Regions from separate parts of the Corynebacterium sp. P4-C1 genome, predicted to be linked through region 1. Evidence: predicted binding sites of a transcription regulator. Region 1 holds the regulator's gene; the other holds the start of a gene.

What was found. Region 1 encodes LexA, which represses DNA repair genes until DNA is damaged. Its sites were predicted from a motif close to CGAACANNTGTTCG; they were not measured.
Region 2: a site for LexA is predicted at 3,560-3,573, ahead of QYR03_RS10645 (HNH endonuclease signature motif containing protein). Genes of this name have one in related genera too.

The regions. Positions count from the first base shown of each region.
Region 1 is NZ_CP129966.1:280,469-286,238, forward strand. It holds gene QYR03_RS01305 (fructose-specific PTS transporter subunit EIIC) at 1-521, opposite strand, end outside; gene QYR03_RS01310 (1-phosphofructokinase family hexose kinase) at 536-1,501, opposite strand; gene QYR03_RS01315 (DeoR/GlpR family DNA-binding transcription regulator) at 1,681-2,460, opposite strand; gene lexA (transcriptional repressor LexA) at 2,592-3,266, opposite strand; gene QYR03_RS01325 (hypothetical protein) at 3,544-3,915, shown strand; gene nrdR (transcriptional regulator NrdR) at 4,031-4,495, shown strand; gene hrpA (ATP-dependent RNA helicase HrpA) at 4,557-5,770, opposite strand, start outside.
Region 2 is NZ_CP129966.1:2,237,278-2,243,047, forward strand. It holds gene QYR03_RS10625 (ABC transporter substrate-binding protein) at 1-94, opposite strand, end outside; gene QYR03_RS10630 (GntR family transcriptional regulator) at 105-812, opposite strand; gene QYR03_RS10635 (LLM class flavin-dependent oxidoreductase) at 952-1,929, opposite strand; gene brnQ (branched-chain amino acid transport system II carrier protein) at 1,996-3,396, opposite strand; gene QYR03_RS10645 (HNH endonuclease signature motif containing protein) at 3,708-5,144, shown strand; gene QYR03_RS10650 (trehalose synthase) at 5,141-5,770, opposite strand, start outside.

The DNA.
Region 1 (5,770 bases):
GCAGAGACAGCGGTGGATCCGGCGCTGTCGCCGGCGGCTGCCGGTGCCGCGGGGGCCTTCTTCTTGGGGGCAGCGTTGAGCACCTCATCGACGGCCGCGACAACCTCTTCCGGTGTCGAGGCGGCGCGCAGGGTGTCGAGGAATTCACCCCGGACCAGTGCGCGGGCGAGCTTGGACAGAATCTTCAGGTGCTCCTTGCCGCCGCCCTCAGGGGCGGCGATCAGGAAGACGAGCTCGGCATCGCCGTCCGGGCCGGAGAAATCGACGGGCCGGGACAGGCGGGCGAACGCGAGAGTGGGTTCCCCCACCGCGGCGGTGCGGCAGTGGGGGATGGCTACCTTGCCGTTGACGCCGGTGCCGGCTTTGAGTTCGCGGGCGGTGGCGGCATCGGCAAGCGTGCTCGGTTCGTCGGTGCGCCCGGCCGCAGCGACGAGCTCGGCGAGGTTGCCTATGACGTCGCCTGGCGTGGCGCCGAAATCAGTGTCGAGCCGGACGAGGTCCGGGGTGATGGTGTTGGACACGGTGGTTCCTTTTCTTAGAGTTCGCGCACGGTGGTGCGGTCGTAGTCGATGTCGTCGGGGGAGGGGATTGCGGTACCCGGGCTGGCTGCGGCTGCGGTGCCGTAGGCGACGGCGGTGCGCAGTGCTGCAGGGAAGTCTTTGCCGTCGAGACGCGCGAGAATGTAGCCCGCGAGGGAGCTGTCGCCTGCGCCGACGGTGGAGCGCACCTGTGCGGGCGGGGTGGCGGCGTGCCATGCGCCGTCGACGGTGACGAGGCATGCGCCGGCGCCGCCGAGGGTGACGAGGACTTCGCGCACGCCCTTATCGACGAGCGCTGCCGCGGCTTTCACCACCGCGTCCAAGTCGCCGTCGTCAGCTTGACTCTCGAGCTCGCCGCCGTCGATGCCCGCGAGTTGGCCGAGCTCGAAAGCATTGGGCTTGACGACGTCCGGCGCCGTCGCCTCCAGCTTCCTTCCCAGCTCCTTGAGCGGTTCGTCGGAGGTGTCGACTGCGATGAGCAGGTCGGGTGCAGCGTCGCGCAGCGCTGCCACCAGTTGCGGGTACCAGTCGGCCGGGGCACCAGGGGGCAGCGAGCCGGCGAGGACGGCGGCACGGGTGAGGGGGTGGGAGGCGGCGTCGACAAGCTCTGTTTCGAGCGTGCGGCGGACATCGTCAGTCAGCGTGGTGCCCGGTTCGTTGAGCTTAGTTGTGCGGCCGGATGATTCCGTCACGGTGGTGTTCGTGCGAACTGCGCCGTCCACAGGGACGGTGCGCAGCGGAATTCCCGCGGAACGGGCCAGCGCGGTGAAGGGGTCGTTGTCCGCGGCGGGAGCGATGGCGAGGGTGTCCTGGCCGGCTTTGAGCACGGCGTTGGAGACGTTGATGCCTTTCCCGCCCGGTTCGCGCGAGCTCTCGGAGACGCGGAGAACCCCGCCTGGGTCGAGTGAGTCGATGCACATTGTGGCGTCGATACTGGGGTTAGCGGTGAATGTGATAATCACTGGGCAATCCTTTTCGCTCCGCGGCGCGGCCGTGGGGGTGCTGGAGCGTTGGTGGACAGATGCCGGGGCGGGGGTGGTATGTGCGCCCCTTCATGTCCGATTATGCCCGTTTTGTGTGGTTAGCTCAAGAAAAACCACATGCGGCAAGCGTCACGGCGGCGCGGGAGGGCCGGTCCGGCTCAGTCCGCCTGGATGACATCGACTCCGAGTTCGGTGAGCTCGGTGACGAAAGACGGGGGAGCGTCGGTGTCCGTGACAACGACGTCGATGCTGTCGAGGGCGGCGAAACTCACCAGGTAGTCGCTTCCGAGCTTGGAGGAGTCGCACAGCACCACGACTTTCCGGGCGTTGGTCACCATGGCTGATTTCACGGCGGCTTCCTGCGCGTCGGCGGTGGACAGCCCGTGGTCGACGGTGAGGGCGTTGGTGCCCATGAAGGCGACGTCGGCACGCAAAAGCGCGAGCGTTCGGAGCGCGGTATCGCCGACGACGGCTTGCGTGATGGCGCGTACTGTGCCACCGAGAAGCTGGACATTGATTTCGCCCGTACTGGACAGGTCGACCGCGATGGGTAGTGAGTTGGTCACGAATGACAGCGACGCAGCGACGGGAACGTCTTTGATCATGCCCGCGAGCACGTTGATGGTCGTGCCGGAGTCAAGGAAGACGGAACCGCCCGAGGTGGGCAAGAATTGGAGCGCGGCTTTCGCGATGGCGGTCTTGGCTGTCGTCGCGGAGCGCAACCGGGCGTCGAGGGGAAGTTCCGTCGTCAGGTACGACTGGCTGGAAACAGCTCCGCCGTGAACGCGCTGCACGATGCCCTCGCGGTCGAGCACGGCGAGGTCGCGCCGAATGGTTTCGGCGGTGACGTCAAATTTCGTGGAGAGTTCGGTGACGTTGACGCGTCCCTCCACGGCGGTAAGGGACGCGATCTGACGGCGCCGTTCTTCGGCGTACATGGGCACTTCCTTCCGAGCCTCGGGCATGTGCGTGCGAGGCACTCATACACTTGCCCCATTATTCCTTTTAGGCTTGAAAAATCACGCCCGAGCGTGTCTGTCTGTGCCCGTTTCACCCCCGGAAGGGGAGGCTAGAGTTTGCGGAAAACGGAGACGACCAGGCCCATGATTTCCGCGTCGTCGCCCTTAATGGGGGCGAAGGCATCGTTATGGGGGAGGAGCCACACGCCGGAGGAGTCTTTGTGGAATTCCTTGACGGTCGCCTCACCGTCGATAAGCGCGGCGACGAACTGGCCCTCCTCAGCGACGGGCTGTGTGCGGACCGCGACCCAGTCCCCGTCGAGGATGCCGGCGTCCCGCATCGACTCCCCGACAACCTGGAGCAAGTAGAGGTCCCCGTCACCGACGAGCTCTTCCGGGAGAGGGAAGTACTCGGAGACGTTCTCCTCCGCGAGGATCGGGTTCCCGGCGGCGATTTGGCCCAGCACCGGGATGTAGCGGGGCGCCGCCGCGTCCTCTGGCGTCGGGCTGGCCTTGCGGTTTTTGCGTGATCCGGACTCGGGCAAGTGGCGAAGATCGACCGCGCGGGGCTTGTTCGGGTCCCTGCGCAAAAAGCCCTTCTTTTCGAGCTCCTTGAGCTGGTACGCCACCGACGACGTCGACTGCAAGCCGGCAGCATCCCCGATCTCGCGGATGCTCGGCGGATAGCCGCGCAGCACTACCGCGTCCTGGATGACCTCGAGAATGCGGCGCTGACGTTCAGTCAACGACTTCAGGTCCGGCTTCTTGTCTTCTCGCTTCGGCATTGGGTGCGTCCTCTTTTCTCTCCATGGTGATCGTCCGTTGGGGTGGGGGTGAAACCCTTCATCAACTTGGACGACGCTGCCCGGCGTTCGGTTCCCTTGACTCTTGTTTACCACGAATGAGCAAATTTGTTCGAAATATTCGGAGCACGCCTAGACAAATTTTGGCCGCCTTGCTATAAATCGAACATAGAAGCTATCGAACACTTAATCGAACACATTCTAGGACGTGGTTGAAGCGTCTCTTAGAATCGCAGTCGAACAACAGAAAGGAACTCTCATGACTATCTCTATCGCACGTTCTAGCAGCGCCGACTCCTCCTCGATGAAACCCGCATCTCGTGTGCAGCCGGCTGATGTCTGGGACCTTGACCGGCGTTCGAGCGCGCTCCGGAACCGTCCCACCGTTCGAACCTTGGGGCCGGATAATCGAAAATATGAGCACCGCGACGCGCCGGACAGGGTTGAGTTCGGTGGCAACGCTGATTCGTTCGAATCCCGGCGCGAGACCGCCGGTGCGACTGTCCTTGGCGCGCTTTTCGGCGTGGCACTGATCGTCGGTTCGGCATTCGGCGGGGCGTTCTCCGGCGGGGACGCCGGGTTCGTCTCCGACAACGCCGGCACCCAGATGGCGGCCGTGTCCCAGCACTAAAGAAAGCATGTGCGCGGACCCGTCCCGCACTAAGCCGACCATGGGGGAGGGCGTATGCATTCCGCGTCCTGTCGGCGCGTCTTGGCGGCGGATCTGGGGAGTAAGATCTTAAGCCGTGCACTGTCCTTTCTGCCAGAACGATAGCTCCCGTGTCTCCGACTCCCGTCTCGTCGAGGGGGGCGCAGCCATTCGCCGCCGCCGCGAGTGTACGGAGTGCGGCGGACGCTTCACCACCATGGAAAAAGCGGTCCTGACCGTGGTGAAGCGCAACGGGGTCAGCGAACCCTTCGACCGCGACAAACTCATCGTCGGTGTGCGCCGCGCATGCCAAGGCCGAGATGTGTCCGATGATGCGTTGAAGCGCCTCGCACAAGAGGTCGAGGAGATCGTGCGCAGTCACGGCAGCTCACAGATCCCTTCCAACGAGATCGGCCTGGCCATCCTCGAGCCGCTGCGGGCGCTCGACGAGGTCGCCTATCTGCGCTTTGCGTCGGTGTACAAATCTTTCGAGAGCGCTGACGACTTCGAATCCGAAATCCGCCTCATGAGGCGCAAGGACCGCGGCATGGAGGAGCTGTAAGTCCACGGCATTAAGTGAGCACAGTGAGTGCGGCAAGTGATCGCGGGCTCCGCCCGGCGTCTTAGAGCTTGTCGATCATTTTCTCGATGCGCCGCGGGCTCACTGGCTTAGCGGTGCCCAGGCGCTGCGCGAACAGACTCACACGAAGCTCCTGAATACGCCAGAGGATGTCTTTGACCGCCCGTGATTTCGCGCGTTGGGCAGGCAGGCGCTTCAGCTTGGCGTCGAGCGTGCTCTTCACCTCGTCGACGACGGACTGACGGTCGGCGTCGCGGTCGGGGTCGAGATTCATGTCCTCGAGGCGCACCTGGATGGCGGACATGTACCGCGGGAGGTGCTGGAGATTCTCCATGCCGTGGACTGTGATGGCGTTCTTGGGCAGGAGAAACGCCATTTGCTGTCGGATGTCGTCGATGGCGGGGCCCGACCAGTTCTCCAGTTCGGCGGCGATGTTGATGTATTCAACGACTCCGCCGGAAATTCCGACGACGGACCGCCGGACGACCCCGGGAACCTGGGGTTTCACGGCGTCGAGAAGCTTCTTGAATTCTGCGGGCGTGCGGACCGGGCCTCCGTTGGCCATCATGAGATCGCGGATCGCAGCCACGCGCGCATCTTCGACGAGTCCCGCCGCGCCACCGTGGGGATACTTATCGACGGCCACCCGCTGCCGCAACGGCAGCCCCTTCGTCATCTGTGCGGCGTTGACCGGGATGTGGCGCATGAGCATGGCCAAGGTGGCCGTCATCATGGAGGCGTCGGCGGCGGCTTTGGTGGGGAAGACCTTCACGCGGACACCGTCGGCGGTGGCCTCGAGTGCGGGGTAGGCATCGACGTGGTTGCCTTCGATCTCGGTGGTGACTGTCTCGGGCACGGCGCCGAGAGTGTCGTCGGTCCACTCGGCCACGGATCCGGATTCGGCTTTCTTAGTGGCTTTGGACACGGACGAGGTGATGTGGCCGGCCTGGCGCTTTTTTAGTGCGGCGAGGCTCTTGTCGTGGTCGATGATCTTGCCGCGCCGGTCGACAGCGGCGAACGTCATAGTCAGGTGAGCAGGCAGGGACTCGGATCGGAAGTCGGTCGCGTTGATGCCGTGGCCGCCCAAGGAGCGGAGGACTTCGGCGAGTTGCTCGGTGATGGGGGCTTCGAAAGGCAGCAGCTTGCCCATGGCGCGTTCGGCGAATTCCGGTGCTGGAACAACAGTCTTGCGCAGCGCCTTGGGCAGGGAGCGGATGAGCTCGGTGACGAGTTCTTCGCGCACGCCGGGCACGAGCC
Region 2 (5,770 bases), 360 kb from region 1:
CGATACGGCCGACATTCGATGCCGTGCTGCCGGCGGAACACGCAGACAGCAATCCGACCGAAAGTACCGCCATGACGGTACCGAGTGCTCTCATGTGCAAAAGGCTATTCTTGCGCTGCGGTGATCTCAAACCTCAACGGAATGGACGCACCCCGCACACTGCTGAGTTCGACCTTGACCATATCTCCGCGGTAAATATTCTCCGCGTATTCCACCGGTTCACCCTGGAATGTGAAACCCCTCATTTCCAGCCGCCAAACCGGGTCGCCTTCCGGAATTTCCAGAAGCTCCGCGTGCGTGGCGGTGGCCCTGTCCACTTGCGCGGTGCGGGACGCGTTGTCGATGACCACGCCGGCGTCGAAAAGCTGGTCGTGCACAGGTTCGCTCTCCGGGGTCAAAGCCAGGAACCGCTCGCCGAAGCGGAGGGGGAACACGAGCCTTTCGATGAGCACCGGTACCCCATTCGCCGAGCGCACGCGCACGATTTCCACGACGGGGTCGTTGACCTTCAGGTTGAGCGCCACAGCGATCTTCTCGCCGGCGGGCTCCCTCGCGACCCGGATGATCTTCTCGCCCGGGGTCTGGCCCGCTTCCGCGACGAGTGCGGATGCGGAGATGAGCGCGTTAAAGCTGTTCGTCTTCGGGGCCTCCAGCACGAGCGAGCGGCGGCCGCGGCCGGACGAGATCAGGCCCATGCCCCGCAGGTTCGCCACAGCTTGGCGCACGGGGCCGCGCGAAGTGTCGAATTGCGCGCACAGCTCCGCCTCGGAGGGGAGAGGATCGCCCGGTGCGAGGGTTCCGTCATCGATCAAGCCGCGGAGATAGTCCGCGATTTCCTCGTGCTGCTGTCGGCGTGCGATGGGAATTCTCCTGGCTCGAACTTGTCAAACTGTCTAAACTTTACCCGACAACCTCTCGCTAGAGTACAAAAACACCGACATAAATATTCATCTAGACTGCGCCGGAAACGATCTCCATTGCCCGGACCGCCTCGTCGTGGGTGGGGGACTGGAACGAAACCATCAGCTCGTCCGCCTTCGCGTGCGCCGCGAAATTCTCCAGGTAGTCCGCGACCTGCTCGCCAGTGCCTTGCGCGGTGTAGCGCAGCATACCGACGATCTGCTGGCCCTGCGGCGAGGCCATCACATTGTCCAGCTGTTCTTCGGTGAGGGTCCGCCCCTGGCGTCCCAGGAGCGCGCGCACCCTCGCGCGGTGGACAAGTTCTGTCTGGCGCGCGGCGTCCGCTGCGCTATCTGACGCAGTGACATTCACTGCGGCGATCACGTACGGCTCCGGGTGCCGCTCGGAGGGCTGGTAGTTCTCGCGGTAGTAGGTCGTCGCCGCCTCCAGGTGCGTCGGTGCGAAGTGGGAGGCGAATGAATACGGTAGCCCCAGCTTCGCCGCCAATGTCGCCCCGAACATCGAAGATCCGAGAATGTACAGCGGCACATTCGTTCCGGCTCCCGGCATGGCGGTCACACCCGGCACCACCGAATTCCCGGCGAGATAGCCCTGGAGCTCCAAGACATCGTCCGGGAAATTTTCCGCCGCCATCGGATCCCTGCGGAGGGCCCGCCCAAGAGTGTTCTGGTCTGTGCCGGGTGCGCGTCCGAGACCCAGGTCAATGCGGTCCGGGTACAGCTCGGCGAGCATGCCGAACTGCTCCGCAATCACATACGGGGAGTGGTTGGGAAGCATGACGCCGCCAGCACCGAGACGAATCTTCTCGGTCTTGGCGGCGATATGGGAAATGAGCACCGCCGGCGACGACGATGCGATCGACGGCATGTTGTGGTGCTCGGCGTACCAGACGCGGTCGTACCCCAGCTTCTCCGCTGTCTGGGCGAGTTCGACTGAGCGGGCCATGGATTGGCCCGGCGTCTCATCGTCGCGGACAGTGCAGAAATCCAGCAGGGACAGCGGGGTCATGGTGGTCCTTCCGTTCGGGGATTCTTGTCACCCCGTGCAACGTGACGGAAGGCCACCTCATTCCACCTATACGTTCTGCGCTTCGGCCTCCTCCAAAGAGTCGCCGTCAACGGTGCGCTGTGTACCGATTTCGAGCGGGGCATGCGGTTTCGCGAAGTCGATGATGACACCGATCGCGAATGCCACTGCCGTCGGCAGCAGCCAGCCCAGGTCGTAGTCCTGCATCGGCGACCAGTCGACCAGAGGCGACAGAGCGTCTGCGCCCCAGCCGAGAGAAGTGAAGGTGGAGATCAGGGACCAGACCACCGCCACCCAGATTGGCAGGAAGAAGCCCCAGCGCAGGCGCGTGCGGCGACGGAATGCCGGCTCGATCAGGGTGACGAAGATCAGGGCGATCGCCGGCGGGTACAGGAAGCCGATGACGGGGCCGGCAATCGAGATGACGAAGTCGAGGCCCTGCGTCGACATGACGGCGGATGCAACGGCGAAGATGACCGCCCAGGTGTGGTAGGAGCCGGCGAATTGCTGGGAGAAGTACTCGGCGGTCGAGGTGATGAGGCCGATAGCGGTAGTCATGCAGGCGAGCACAACGATGAGCGCGAAAACGGTCTGGCCGGGGCGGCCCATGAGCTGGAGTGCTGCGTCGGCAAGCAACGGCGCTCCGGAGTCGTACTGCCCGGCGTCCGGCATCGCGCGGCCGATCAGGCCGAGGCCCAGGTAGATCAGGGCGAGCAGGATGCTGGCGACGACCGCGGCGAGGATCGTGCCGCGGACAAGCGGCTTGCCTTCCTCGAAGCCCTTGAAGCGCAACGAGGAGATAACCACGATGGAAAATGCCAGCGCAGCGATCGAGTCCATGGTCAGGTAACCCTCCAGGACACCCGTCGGGTAAGCGCTGGAAGCGTAGTCCTCGCTCGGCGAGTAGTGCTGGTTCGTCATCGTGAACAGAGCCATGCCGATCATGACGGTCAGCAGGACCACCAGCGCCGGTGTGAGGAACTTACCCAGGGTGTCGGTGATGCTGTTCGGGTTCCAGGAAATTGCGAGCGCGATGCCGAAAAATACGATGTTGAAGATCGCCGCGGTCAGGGTGCTTTCCCAACCGAACAGCGGAGTCACCGCGACCTCGAAGGACACAGCGCCGGTTCGCGGCAGGGCGTAGAAGGCGCCGATCGACAGGTATGCCAGAACGGGGAACACGACTCCGAAGAGCGTGCCGGCGCGCTGCGCGAGGTCGCGCACGTTCGAGCCGGAGAGGGCGATCGCGATCACCGCGAGCACGGGCAGAAGCGCGCCCGTGGTCAGGAAGCCGAAGATCGCGGGCCAGAAATTCTCGCCCGCCTCCACGGCGAGCATGGGCGGGAAGATGAGGTTGCCGGCACCGAAGAACATCGAGAAAAGTGCGAGCGCCGTGACGACGATCGCGCTGGTCTGTGTCTTCTTGCCGCTTGGCACAGCAGTAGACATTGGGCCTCCCAAGGAAAATGAACAAAATGTAGGGGCCACCCTATCATCTCACGCTACGGAACAGAATCCCATTGCGTGAAAATTTCGCTTTTCGACGCCCTCTCGCTGTTCGAATTTCCCATCCCATCATTCAGTTGCGACCTGCCGTTTGTGGATTGGCGATCGAACAAGTGATCGAATCTGTGGATAAGTCTCTGCAGTTTTCCTGGGCGGTGTCCGGGTCGCATGCAACACTGTCCGCACAGCCGTTTGAACGGGTGGTGCTAGGCCGCCCGGGCGGCACCCGCTCCGAGCACAGAAAGGAGAAGACCGTGACTGCCGCAGCAGAAGAAGAAGCGCACGTCCCGACTGGGGCGTTCTTCGCCAGTGAGAATCCCGACGACCCACTGACCGCCGCGGGAACCGGGTTCCGCCGGAACCAGCACGCCATCTTCGGGAAATACGCCCACCAGAATGAGTTCCTCGGGTCCCGCGATGTGGACGAGGAAGTGACAGCTGTCAGCATCGCCACCGGCCTGACGCCCCGTGACGTGAAGGAAGGCATGTTCGCCTACATGAGCCTCCAGCAGCTTCCCCGCCTCCGTGCCCTCCAAGACGAGAACCACCGGTTGGACGTGAGACGGCTCGCCGCCATCGAGAAAGCCGTGAACCGTCTGGGCAATGACGTGGAGGAGGAAGACTACGGGCAGATCGACGAGCTCCTCGTCGGTCTGTTCACGCCCGACTACCCAAACCAGCAGCTGCCAACGCCGTACATGGTGACGCTGAGACTCAACCAGCTTCTGGCCACACTCGACTGCTCGGTGTCGTTCGACGCGGACAAAAAGAAGAGGCGGTCGGAAGGCCCGCCCGGGATCGGCCATGTTGAGTTCCACCCTGATCCCTCCGGCGTCGGATTGGCCGCTCTGACCCTGTCCGCGGATAATGCCTCGATGGCAGCCGCCAGAGCGTCCATCGCCGCTACGGCCCGCAAGCACGACCTCTCGGATTCGGATGCCGCCCTTAAACTCATCTGCGGCCGCCTGACTCCTGAGCTTCCCGCGACGATCTTCGCCTACGCACCCAAAAACGCAGACGGTTCCGTCGATGTCACTAGGCCGGTCTTCATTCCTGGCTTCGGCTGGTCGGGTGCAGTGGGCACCGAGATGTTCCACTCCTTCAGCCTCAACGTGGTCGACCTCGACGCGGCCGCTACCTGCACCGTCGCCGGGTATGTCGCGCCAGACGCCGTCAAGGCATTCGTCCGCAGCCGCGACGGTACTTGCATCTACCCGGGCTGCGACCGCAGTGCGTGGACGTGCCAGCTCGACCACCGCATCCCGTTCGACGAGGGTGGGCTGACCAGCGCCGACAATCTCTTCTGCCTCTGCCAGCACCACCACAACATGAAGACCGACCGCCTGGCCTTCTATGTTCCCGATCCGGTCACGGGTGAGATCGTCTGGCTGTTCGCCAACGGCACCTATGCCCGCGTAGAGCCGGACAGCGTGCTGGAAGGCCAGATAACTCCGACGAATCCGAAGTGGTCGCGCACCCTGGATGACGTGAAGCGGTTGAAGCGCAAAAATGCCCGGTTTTTCGCCAAGTGCCACCGTGTCCTGGACGATTTCGAGGAGGATTTCGACTACGAGGCCTGCATCGGCAAGCTGCAGGAGCTGGAGAGGGAATACGAGCTCCGTTTCCCCTTCCACCCTGAGCCGCCGCCGGGACCGTACGACCCGGAATTCGAGCCGCCGCCCGAAGACTAGGAGAGTTCCCGGATTGCTCGCAGCGGAATGTCCACCCAATCAGGCCGGTTGTTCGCTTCGTAGACCACCTCGTACGCGGCCTTGTCAGCGATATACGCATCCAAGACAGGGGAGCGGGAGGTGCCGTAACCGGCGAGCAGCTTATCGACGTCCGCCTTACCGCCCATCGCATGCGCGTACCCGAAACTTCGCACCATGCCGGCCACATCCCGCAACGGATGGTCGGGGAGCCTGCGCTGTTCGAGGGGTCGGGCAGGTTCGCCCTCGAAATCAATCAGGTACCAACGATCCGCGAGAAGTGTCTGTCCCAGGTGAAGGTCGCCGTGAATGCGCTGGATGTCGACGTCCCCGTCAGGGATGCGGGAGTAGATTTCCCGCAAATTGCCCTCGAAGGGAGAAAGGGCGTCGGTCTGGGTGAGAAGCTCGTCGAGATGCGAATTGAGGGAACCCCGGATGCGGGACCCGGCAACGGTTTCCGCTCCGAATGCTTCGGCTAACGCTTCGTGCACAGTGCGGATGGCGGCACCGAGATCGTGCTCATTATCGAGACCAGGGTCGAGAGACAATTGGAAGCCGTCGCGGCCACCGGTGATGAACTCCTGCATCATCGCCAGGACTTTTCCGTC